DNA from 4 places in the Paenibacillus sp. 23TSA30-6 genome. Region 2 is predicted to be linked to each of the others. Evidence: riboswitches for the same ligand, from Rfam matches in the RefSeq annotation. Region 2 holds a riboswitch; each other region holds the start of a gene.
The links. A riboswitch is a leader RNA that binds a small molecule or an ion and turns the genes downstream of it on or off. The one in region 2 is predicted to bind cyclic di-AMP.
Positions count from the first base shown of each region.

Region 1: another riboswitch for cyclic di-AMP. It lies ahead of E0698_RS21815 (C40 family peptidase); the one in region 2 lies ahead of E0698_RS18755 (3D domain-containing protein).
Region 3: another riboswitch for cyclic di-AMP. It lies ahead of E0698_RS01685 (hypothetical protein); the one in region 2 lies ahead of E0698_RS18755 (3D domain-containing protein).
Region 4: another riboswitch for cyclic di-AMP. It lies ahead of E0698_RS07380 (3D domain-containing protein); the one in region 2 lies ahead of E0698_RS18755 (3D domain-containing protein).

Region 1 is NZ_SLTL01000030.1:49,027-51,213, forward strand. Features, by position in the region: gene E0698_RS21810 (hypothetical protein) at 1-669, shown strand, start outside; cyclic di-AMP (ydaO/yuaA leader) riboswitch at 955-1,092, shown strand; gene E0698_RS21815 (C40 family peptidase) at 1,098-1,598, shown strand; gene E0698_RS21820 (GNAT family N-acetyltransferase) at 1,904-2,187, shown strand, end outside.
Region 2 is NZ_SLTL01000022.1:12,972-15,158, forward strand. Features, by position in the region: gene E0698_RS18750 (TatD family hydrolase) at 1-74, shown strand, start outside; cyclic di-AMP (ydaO/yuaA leader) riboswitch at 276-558, shown strand; gene E0698_RS18755 (3D domain-containing protein) at 828-1,976, shown strand; gene rnmV (ribonuclease M5) at 2,124-2,187, shown strand, end outside.
Region 3 is NZ_SLTL01000001.1:321,842-324,028, reverse strand. Features, by position in the region: gene kdpA (potassium-transporting ATPase subunit KdpA) at 1-480, opposite strand, end outside; gene kdpF (K(+)-transporting ATPase subunit F) at 631-705, opposite strand; gene E0698_RS01685 (hypothetical protein) at 921-1,316, opposite strand; cyclic di-AMP (ydaO/yuaA leader) riboswitch at 1,431-1,606, opposite strand; gene E0698_RS01680 (hypothetical protein) at 1,780-1,947, opposite strand; gene E0698_RS01675 (glutathione peroxidase) at 2,071-2,187, shown strand, end outside.
Region 4 is NZ_SLTL01000006.1:102,910-105,096, forward strand. Features, by position in the region: gene E0698_RS07375 (polysaccharide deacetylase family protein) at 1-322, shown strand, start outside; gene E0698_RS07380 (3D domain-containing protein) at 480-1,148, opposite strand; cyclic di-AMP (ydaO/yuaA leader) riboswitch at 1,156-1,328, opposite strand; gene E0698_RS07385 (ATP-binding cassette domain-containing protein) at 1,575-2,187, opposite strand, start outside.

The DNA.
Region 1 (2,187 bases), on a different contig from region 2:
AATGAACTGGGACAGACGTTGTTTTGGATGGAGAGCCAGATTGCCCTGACGGACAACCAAGAGGTTCATATGTATCTGTGGATACTACTGGGGGCAACGGTGCTGCGTACACTGATTACCCCCTTCATCCGGGCGGGAATATACCAAAGTCTGCACACCCATGCGACCGAGCCACAGAGTCTGTCCTTTTTCCGCGGAATGAAACGTCATGGCTTGTCATCGCTGATCTATTACGTCATCGAGCTTGGACTCCTGCTGCTCCCTGCTTTCTGGGTGGTGCCTAAGCTCTACCCTATCGTGGCAGGGGCGCTGCAATCTCCCGCCTATCTCCTGCATGTGCTGCCCTATGCCATCGGTTGGATTGCTTATGGCTGGTTCATCCGCCAGTGCATCCTGTACATGCAGCTAGGCACCGTAGGTGGTCACGCCATACAATCGTCGCTGCTTGCCTTCTTTCGCCAAATCCTCCCGGCTATCGGTATTTCGCTTCTGCTCGGTGCAGGTGTACTGCTCGTCCTTGGTCTATTCGGCACCATGGCGATGATTTGGACTGGTATGCTGGCACTCATTCTCCAGCAAACGTATCATTTTGTTACCAGTCTGGTCAGGCTATGGCACATCAGTTCACAGTACCGACTATGGCATACCGATATCTCCGGCAGAGGTTGAACCTTCACTCCGTTCCTCCCGAACAATTTCTGGCTGTCCAAAGACAACTATCCATCTCCATTCATATCCAGGCAAACGGCACATAACTGAATACTCTTAACAAAATCTGTTCCCGCGATAAAGGGAGCAGATTTTTTTGTAACTTTTTGCGATGAAACATTTGCCAAAGCCAGCCGACTTTGTTACAATAATCGCAGTGAACTGATAGTAACAACTTTGTAATCTTTATTGTAACCTTTACCTTAAAAACATCGTTATCGTGAATATTGCTCTCCAAGGTGCACATCTTAAGTTAAGCCTAATTCCTGGCACCTGGGAAGCGGGGGAACCAGTTTGGGTGAATTGATCTCGCAACAGAGTGGTCATAGGGGAACCTTCTACCGAATCCTTAAGCTAACCTCGCAGGCATTGGAAGGGGTATATTTTTTTTGAAGAAGAAGCTAACGATCGCAGCCATGGGTCTCGCCATTGCCTTTACATCTTTTACATTCGGTGGAGGAAGTGCATTTGCAGACTCTAAGATGGACCAGGTCATCCAAGATGCCAAAGGAACGAACTACAGAAGCGGAGGCACTACACTCGACGGGTTCGATTGCTCCGGCTTCACAATGTATGTATATCACAAACTAGGAATTAATCTGCCCCATCAATCCGGATCACAATTCAAAATGGGATCTTCCGTATCCCGCGACGAAATGAGACCTGGTGACCTGGTGTTCTTCAACACCACAGGAAGAGGCATTTCCCATGTAGGTATCTTCGTAGGTGAAGGGAAATTTGCCCACTCCTCATCTTCACGTGGTGTAGTTGTTAGCTCACTGGACGAAAACTATTACGCTAACCGCTATGTCGGTGCAAAAAGAATTATGAGCACAGACGCTTACCACGCTGTAGCTTCTGAAACTCCTGATGACGACAACGTAGAATAACTAACGAACAGCAAACTAACCCTGAGCCGCAATTTGATTCTGGCCGGAATCGAATTGCGGTTTTTTATGTCCACAACATCAGAAACGTTATCGTTACTGACGAACTGACACCTCAAAAGGTTTCAGATTTTGCGAACATCGTCGGTTTTACCGTCACAGCTGGGGGAGCATATGAGCAGTAAAGCTTTCTTATTGAATGTATACCCGACTTGGGTATGAAATAAACACCGCTTGCCAATCCCCTGCAACTTGTCTACAATCTGTTGTTAATGGTTTAAGTACTTGTAAAAGGAGGATGGGGAGACATGCCGGCCTCAATATCTAACTACCGGATCGTACCGATGGACGAACAGCAGGCGGCTGCGATATGTGAGTGGCGCTATGATCCACCCTACAACATATACGGCTGGCTACCTTGGGAACAAATGAAGGCACTTGAAGTCGAATTTGGAAGCCCCACGCTTCGCCAAGAGCAATATGTTGCTGTACTGGATGACGAGAACACGCTAACCGGATTTGCTCAATATTTCCCGATGATTGGAGTGACCCGGCTGGGTCTGGGAATGCACCCCCAATTATGTGGACATGG
Region 2 (2,187 bases):
TCAAGGGATTAGCGGTGGAGGAATTAGTGTCAATAACGACCCAAAATGCCTTGGAACGATTTGACATTAAGTAAAAAAGTGAAGAAATCAATCAAAATAATGAGATAGACGAAGCTAATCATGAATTTGTTGCAGGAAACTCGAGAATATTACAATATTTTAACCTAATATTGTAGAAAATGTACTTGAAACCTGCTTTACAACATGCATAGAAACAGGATATCATCTTTTCAGTGAATTGTTGTTTGAATGTAAACACCAACAGCTCATTTCATGAACCAGTCTCGCTGAGTCCCTTTTACAGGGAACGGGGGAACCGATATGGCTTACAGTACGTCCGGTGTATGGGCAAGAAGGGAACGTCTCTTCCGCCAGCCGGCTCGACCTAGATTCCTTTCCCGGATGGGATTGAACAGGTGGAGGGGCCGTATTTCGATTTCTTTCTGGGTCTTCGGGGTGAATGTGAAGGCGACCGCCATGAGCGGTTGACCCAAGCTAGGGCGTCTCTCTACGTCCGAACCCGACAGCTAACCCCGTAAGCGTAACAAGAGAGAAGCCATCTCGTGCATGATTTTTCCGCATATTCGCACATGTCGGAAGCCACGAAAGAGCTCTCTAGTCTCTTTCTTTGGCTTTTTTTGTTGTGAATAAAAGAAAATCTGTCATCATACTGTGATTAAACAGGGGAGGACAGCATGCCGCGAAGACGGGTACATGGTGCAGGACAGTCGCAGTACGGGCTTGTCTTGTAGAAAATCTGTTATAGTCACGTCAATCTCAACTATGTCTTACTCCAGACGGCGGGCTATGTAAGGAGGACGGAGGAAATGGGAATTTTCCAAAAACAGGAGACCCATGAGTCACGCTCATCCAGCATGTCTTACGTATTGCGTTGGAAGCAAGAAAATGTGCGCCAGGCTGCTTTGGTTGCTATTTTTCTAATCGCACTAACGATTATGATTTCAATTCTGGTGTACACTCAATCTAAAAAACAGGTCTTTTTTGTCATCGACGGTAAGGCATCTGCGGTAGAAACCCGGGAATCCCAGCTCCAAGATTTGCTCAAAGAGCATTCGATTTCACTTCAGCCGCATGATACGGTTTCGATGCCGCTGAACGGAGCAGTTCAGGATGGGGATCGCGTAGTTATCAAACATGCCAATCAGGTCAAAGTATCCTTAGCCAACGAGACGAAAAAATTGTACACAACAGAAAATACAGTAGAGGGTGCCATTCGCACCTCGGGCTATAAATTATCGTCAAATGATAAAGTTTACCCTGCTCTGGATGCTTCTGTTTCGTCTAACATGGACATAAAAATCATCCGTGTGAAGAAACAGCAGGTCGAACAGAAGCAACAGGTACCTTATCAGGTCATCAAAACGGCCGATCCAAGTCTCTATAAAGGTGATAATCGGGTCATCCAAAGCGGTAAAACGGGTGTTGTGGTCCAGCATGTTCAAAAGGTATACCATGACGGAAAATTGGTATCCAAGCAGCTGGTAAACAAGGAAGTCGCACAGAATCGTGTGGATAAGGTGATTGCGGTAGGAACGAAGAAAAAGCCGGTCGTTCTGGCTGCTTCCGTCGGTCCTGAAGATGCCGTTAAGGCAACACGGGTTAGTTCGGACAATGCTGTCCGTAAAGCAGGTGTGAATTTCAAATATAACAAAGTATTACAAAACGTCTCCATGACGGCGTATTCGTCACAGGAGCCAGGGATCGGTACACGTACCGCATCCGGCACGCGTGTCACGGAAGGACGCACCATCGCTGTCGATCCGAGTGTGATTCCAATCGGCTGGTGGGTATATATTGAAGGGGTGGGCTTCCGCCGTGCGGAGGATACCGGTGGCGCGATTAAAGGCCACAAAATCGATGTGTATTATGAGAGTTTGAGTCAAGCCAATCAGTTTGGTCGGAAGCACGGAAAAACCGTATATGTGATTGGACCAGTGAAGCCTGAAATGAACTAAAAACGTGTTGTATATGTTTGGGTCAATGCGATACTATTAACATCATAGTTATGCCATGCTAAGAAGAGGATATCCTCTTCTTATTTTGTTTTCAAAAGTAGGGAAAGATGAATATAGCTGACTGTGTAGTAGTGGAGGGAGACGCAAATGATCAAGGAAGTGATCGTAGTAGAGGGTCGGGATGATACGGTGGCTATTCGCCGTGCTGTCG
Region 3 (2,187 bases), on a different contig from region 2:
ACCGCGCCGCGTCAATCCTCTCATAAAAGCCGCAGCAACCGAAAAACCGGAAGCAGCCGAAGTGAACATCATCATCGTAACGAACGCCATCTGCGTCAAATACGTAAGTCCGCTTTCTCCGCTATAATGCTGGAGATTCGTATTGGTCATAAAGCTGATCACTGTATTAAAAGCAAGTGACGCTTCCATATTGCCATTTCCAGACGGATTAACGGGAAGCAGTCCCTGCAAGCGCAGCAGCACATAGCTGATCGCCACAAGCACGACATTCGTAGCAATGAAGCTCATAACGTACGTGGTCCAACGCATGCTCTCCAGCTTTTTCAATCCTATAACCTTATAAATCAGCTTCTCCGTTCCGCCAAACACCCGATCTGTCCGATTCGGTTCATTTGAGAATACATGATATATATAGGTGCCCACTGGTTTCACCAAGAGCAGCAATATCACAATCACAATTCCAATTTGCAGCAGCTCCATCATCTATTCCCTCCTTCAAAATGCTCCTGCGTTTGGAACAACAGACGGGTTCATAGCACCAGGCGAGTGCACACGTTTGCGAAAACCCGCTGCCTCTGATGTCTCATCCACGATCTGCTGTCCCCCGCCCGCTTGATCCTGTTCACCTGATTAGAACTTTTCAGGATTCAGGAGTGCGTAGATTAAATACACAAACACAATCGCCGTAAGCGTAAGCACAACCATCATCCTTTTCGCCCTCCTTTGGAGGTCTGCGCATCACACCAGCGTACAAACAGCAGTATCACTCCATAACTCACAGCCATCACGAGCAGCATGTATATATCCATCATGTTCATACCCTCCCGTATCGGTCCTCAGATCGTCATTCTTACATCCTCGTAAAATCACCATACAATGAATTCGAAAATATTAATTTATATTATCCATACCGTAAGCGACTATCCGTTCAACAGGAAACCCACCTCTCCATTCAAAGTGTAGATCACATGGTCTGCTCCCAAACCTCGATAAATCCCTTGAGGATTACAGCCTTGTGTAATGACATAGACCGAATCTGATGTCAGCGGCCGGCATATTTGCAGAAAACGGCACGTCAGATTCAAGCTGTTCTCAAACAAATACACGCAGCCAATTTCTTTTTTGGGAAAATTCCATTTTCCTGCTTGCATCGTATTGATGCGCACAATATGCTCCACACCCATTTTTTTGAGCTGTCGTTCCTCCTGAGCGCTATTCGTCAGAACCGCAAACGCCAGTTTTTTGTACATAAGCAATTTCACAAAATTTCTGCCCGATTCATTCGGTGCAGTGACAATGATTAGCCGACCTTCCATCAGTAGCTCCTCTCCCGGTATAAAAAGACAACAAAAAGAAGCCGAAGGAAAAAGGCTTCCTCCGGCTTCTTACGTAACCATGATAAAATAAACCATGGTTGCACACGGCGGTTTGTTGCCTCTCCCTGTACGCTTACGAGGTTAGCTGTCGGATTCGGACGTGAGAGTCGCCCTATTTCTGGCACTTGGCCGGAAAATTCACCCCATGAGACACACGGCCCTCTAAAAGCCGCATAGATCTCGCTTGGTTCCCCCGCTTTTGCAACTGCAAAATTCAGCGCTATAGACAATTCGTTGCTGCTTCATTCACTTAATTTGAAATTACGTCTTGAATCATACACCCGCGCAAGGAACACTGTAAAGCTCACCTGCAGGGTTATAAATCGGCCTTTGGAGCAAAGAAGATGAATAATAGCGCTTACAACTGGAATATCCTTCTCCCAGCTCCTTCAAGCTCGGTTTTTCATCCCTTTTCGAAAATGATGGGCATGTCAATATTGGCGTATGGAGAGCTTTTTGTCCCTTTTTTTTGTAAAAGAGGAAGAAAAACTGCTGTATGCACCTGATAAACGCCGATTGAGCCTGTTTTTACGATGAGAAACACCGCAATTCGCCCCATTTGCAGTGCCATTTGCCGTTTTAAACAAAATACGATTTTACAGTTTCAGACAGTGCAATACATCTATTATAGACTTGCAACCCCTCGTTAAATTGCTTACAATTTAATTGTAAAATAGTAAATAGGAGAGATACCATGACCGTTTATGAATATGATGCACAAACCCTGCAAGGGAAAGAGATTCCGTTGTCCACATACGAAGGAAAAGTTCTGCTTATCGTGAATACAGCCAGCAAATGCGGGCTAACCCCT
Region 4 (2,187 bases), on a different contig from region 2:
CTTTCGACCCAAGCTGATTCGCCCGCCTTATGGTGAAATTACGGAGCCTCAGATCCAGTGGGCGCGTAGTCACGGCTACATGATTGTCAATTGGAACGTAGACTCCCTCGATTGGAAGGGACTGAGTAAAACACAAATTCAGCGTAATGTGATCCCGGCTACCGGACCAGGCTCCATCATTTTAATGCACGCAGGCGGTGGTCAAAGCTCCAACCTGAAAGGCACTGTTCAATCCCTGCCGGGTCTTATTCAAGCGCTGAAAGCCAAGGGGTACAAATTTGTCACGGTTCCACGGCTACTTCACACCTCGGAGCGGAAATAACAGTAAAGGGCTGTCTTACGAGCAGATGCATTCTGCTAGTCAAGACAGCCCTTTATTAATCGACAAAGCCCATATGAATCAGGACCGGCGATTAAGTTATTTGATATTGGTTTACATAATATATATTATGTAAATATAATTCATTGGTTTATACAGACTATTTATCAATGACGTACAGCTTCACATTTTGGAAACCAAAGTCACTCACAAAAGATGGGCTACCCGGAATGAAAATATCAATCCGTTTCCCCGTAATGGCACTGCCCTTATCGCGAGCTACCGCTATAAAAGATTGATCCGGCAGCCCTGGATGGGAATAGCCTGTAACCAACACTTTCGTACCTAAAGGAATTACGCTTGGGTCTACGGCAATCGTACCGAGCTTAAGCGGATTTCCGAAATAGTCTACTGCTCCCCATTTTCCATTTTCACTGGCTGCTGCGGAATACGCTGTGGCCTTCACATCAACTACTTTGCTGTAGTTAAATGTTTTGCCCCATGCTTCAACCTGTTGACCGTCACCGGCCGGCGCTTTCTCGGACAAAAGCTGAGGCTTCGAATCCGAAGCGACTTTTACCTTGTTCTCGTCCGGAACCTTAATTTGTACTCCTGCATATATATTGCTGGCAGCAACATCCGGGTTCTCCTTTTGCAGATCCTCTACAGATACCCCGTAACGCTGAGCAAGCAAAAAGAAGGTATCACCTTCCTTGGCGGTATGAAGCGAAGCGGCGTCGGCTACCCCTGCTGTCTGTGCCAATCCTGCGATAGCTGCGGCCAGCACTGCAAATTTCATTGTTTTTCCAATACGTTTCAGATGTTTCAAAAGATATGTACCTCCTCTAATATGCCTGCGAAGTTAGCTGTCGGATTCGGACTCAGGAGAAGCCCTATGCTAATGCAATTCACCCCTAGGCACCTTCCATCCATTCGTATGAAGACGGATCAGAAGTGACTGCCGTTGTTACGTCCCCCGCACTTCCCATGGTTTTGGGTCCCGCATTCAGCGTCTGTCGTTGCTGTCTGCTGCCCAGGTAAGTTTTGGCTCACTGCATAATATCACAATTTTGTAACCTTATCTGCATGAAAATGTTGGGAACCTTGAACATCATACTACATCTGTTACAATTTTGTCATTATGAAATCGAAATCAGTTACAAAAATCTGAACGAGGATGACAAAAAAAGAAAAAGCCCTCCCGTCAAACTTTCACCGTGGAGGGCTTGCTTCATAGCCTTTACAAGCTCATTTCTTACAAAACCTTGGCAAGAAAATCCCGGGTACGATCATGGCTTGGAGTGCCAAAAACCTGCTCCGGTGTACCTTGCTCCACAATTTGACCGTTATCCATAAAGATAATGCGGTCTCCTACCTCGCGGGCAAAGCCCATCTCATGCGTTACGATGACCATCGTCATGCCACCCTCAGCCAGCTTCTTCATCACGTCCAGCACCTCTCCGACCATTTCAGGGTCCAAAGCGGAAGTCGGCTCATCGAAGAGCATCACATGCGGCTGCATCGCCAAGGCGCGTGCAATCGCAATCCGCTGCTTCTGTCCACCGGATAGCTGATTGGGATAGGTGTCCTTTTTGTCTTCAAGTCCAACGGTGCGCAGCAGCTCCAGCGCAATTTTCTCTGCTTCCTTTGCTGACTGGCCTCTAACCTGAGTCGGCGCAAGCGTCAAATTTTGCAGCACCGTTTTGTGCGGGAACAGGTTGAAATGCTGGAACACCATCCCCATTTTCTCACGAGTCGCATTAATATTATGACCACGGGCTGTAATCGGCTCGCCCTCAAACAAAATCTCCCCAACGGTCGGCTGCTCCAGCAGATTCATACAACGTAAAAATGTACTTTTCCCCGAA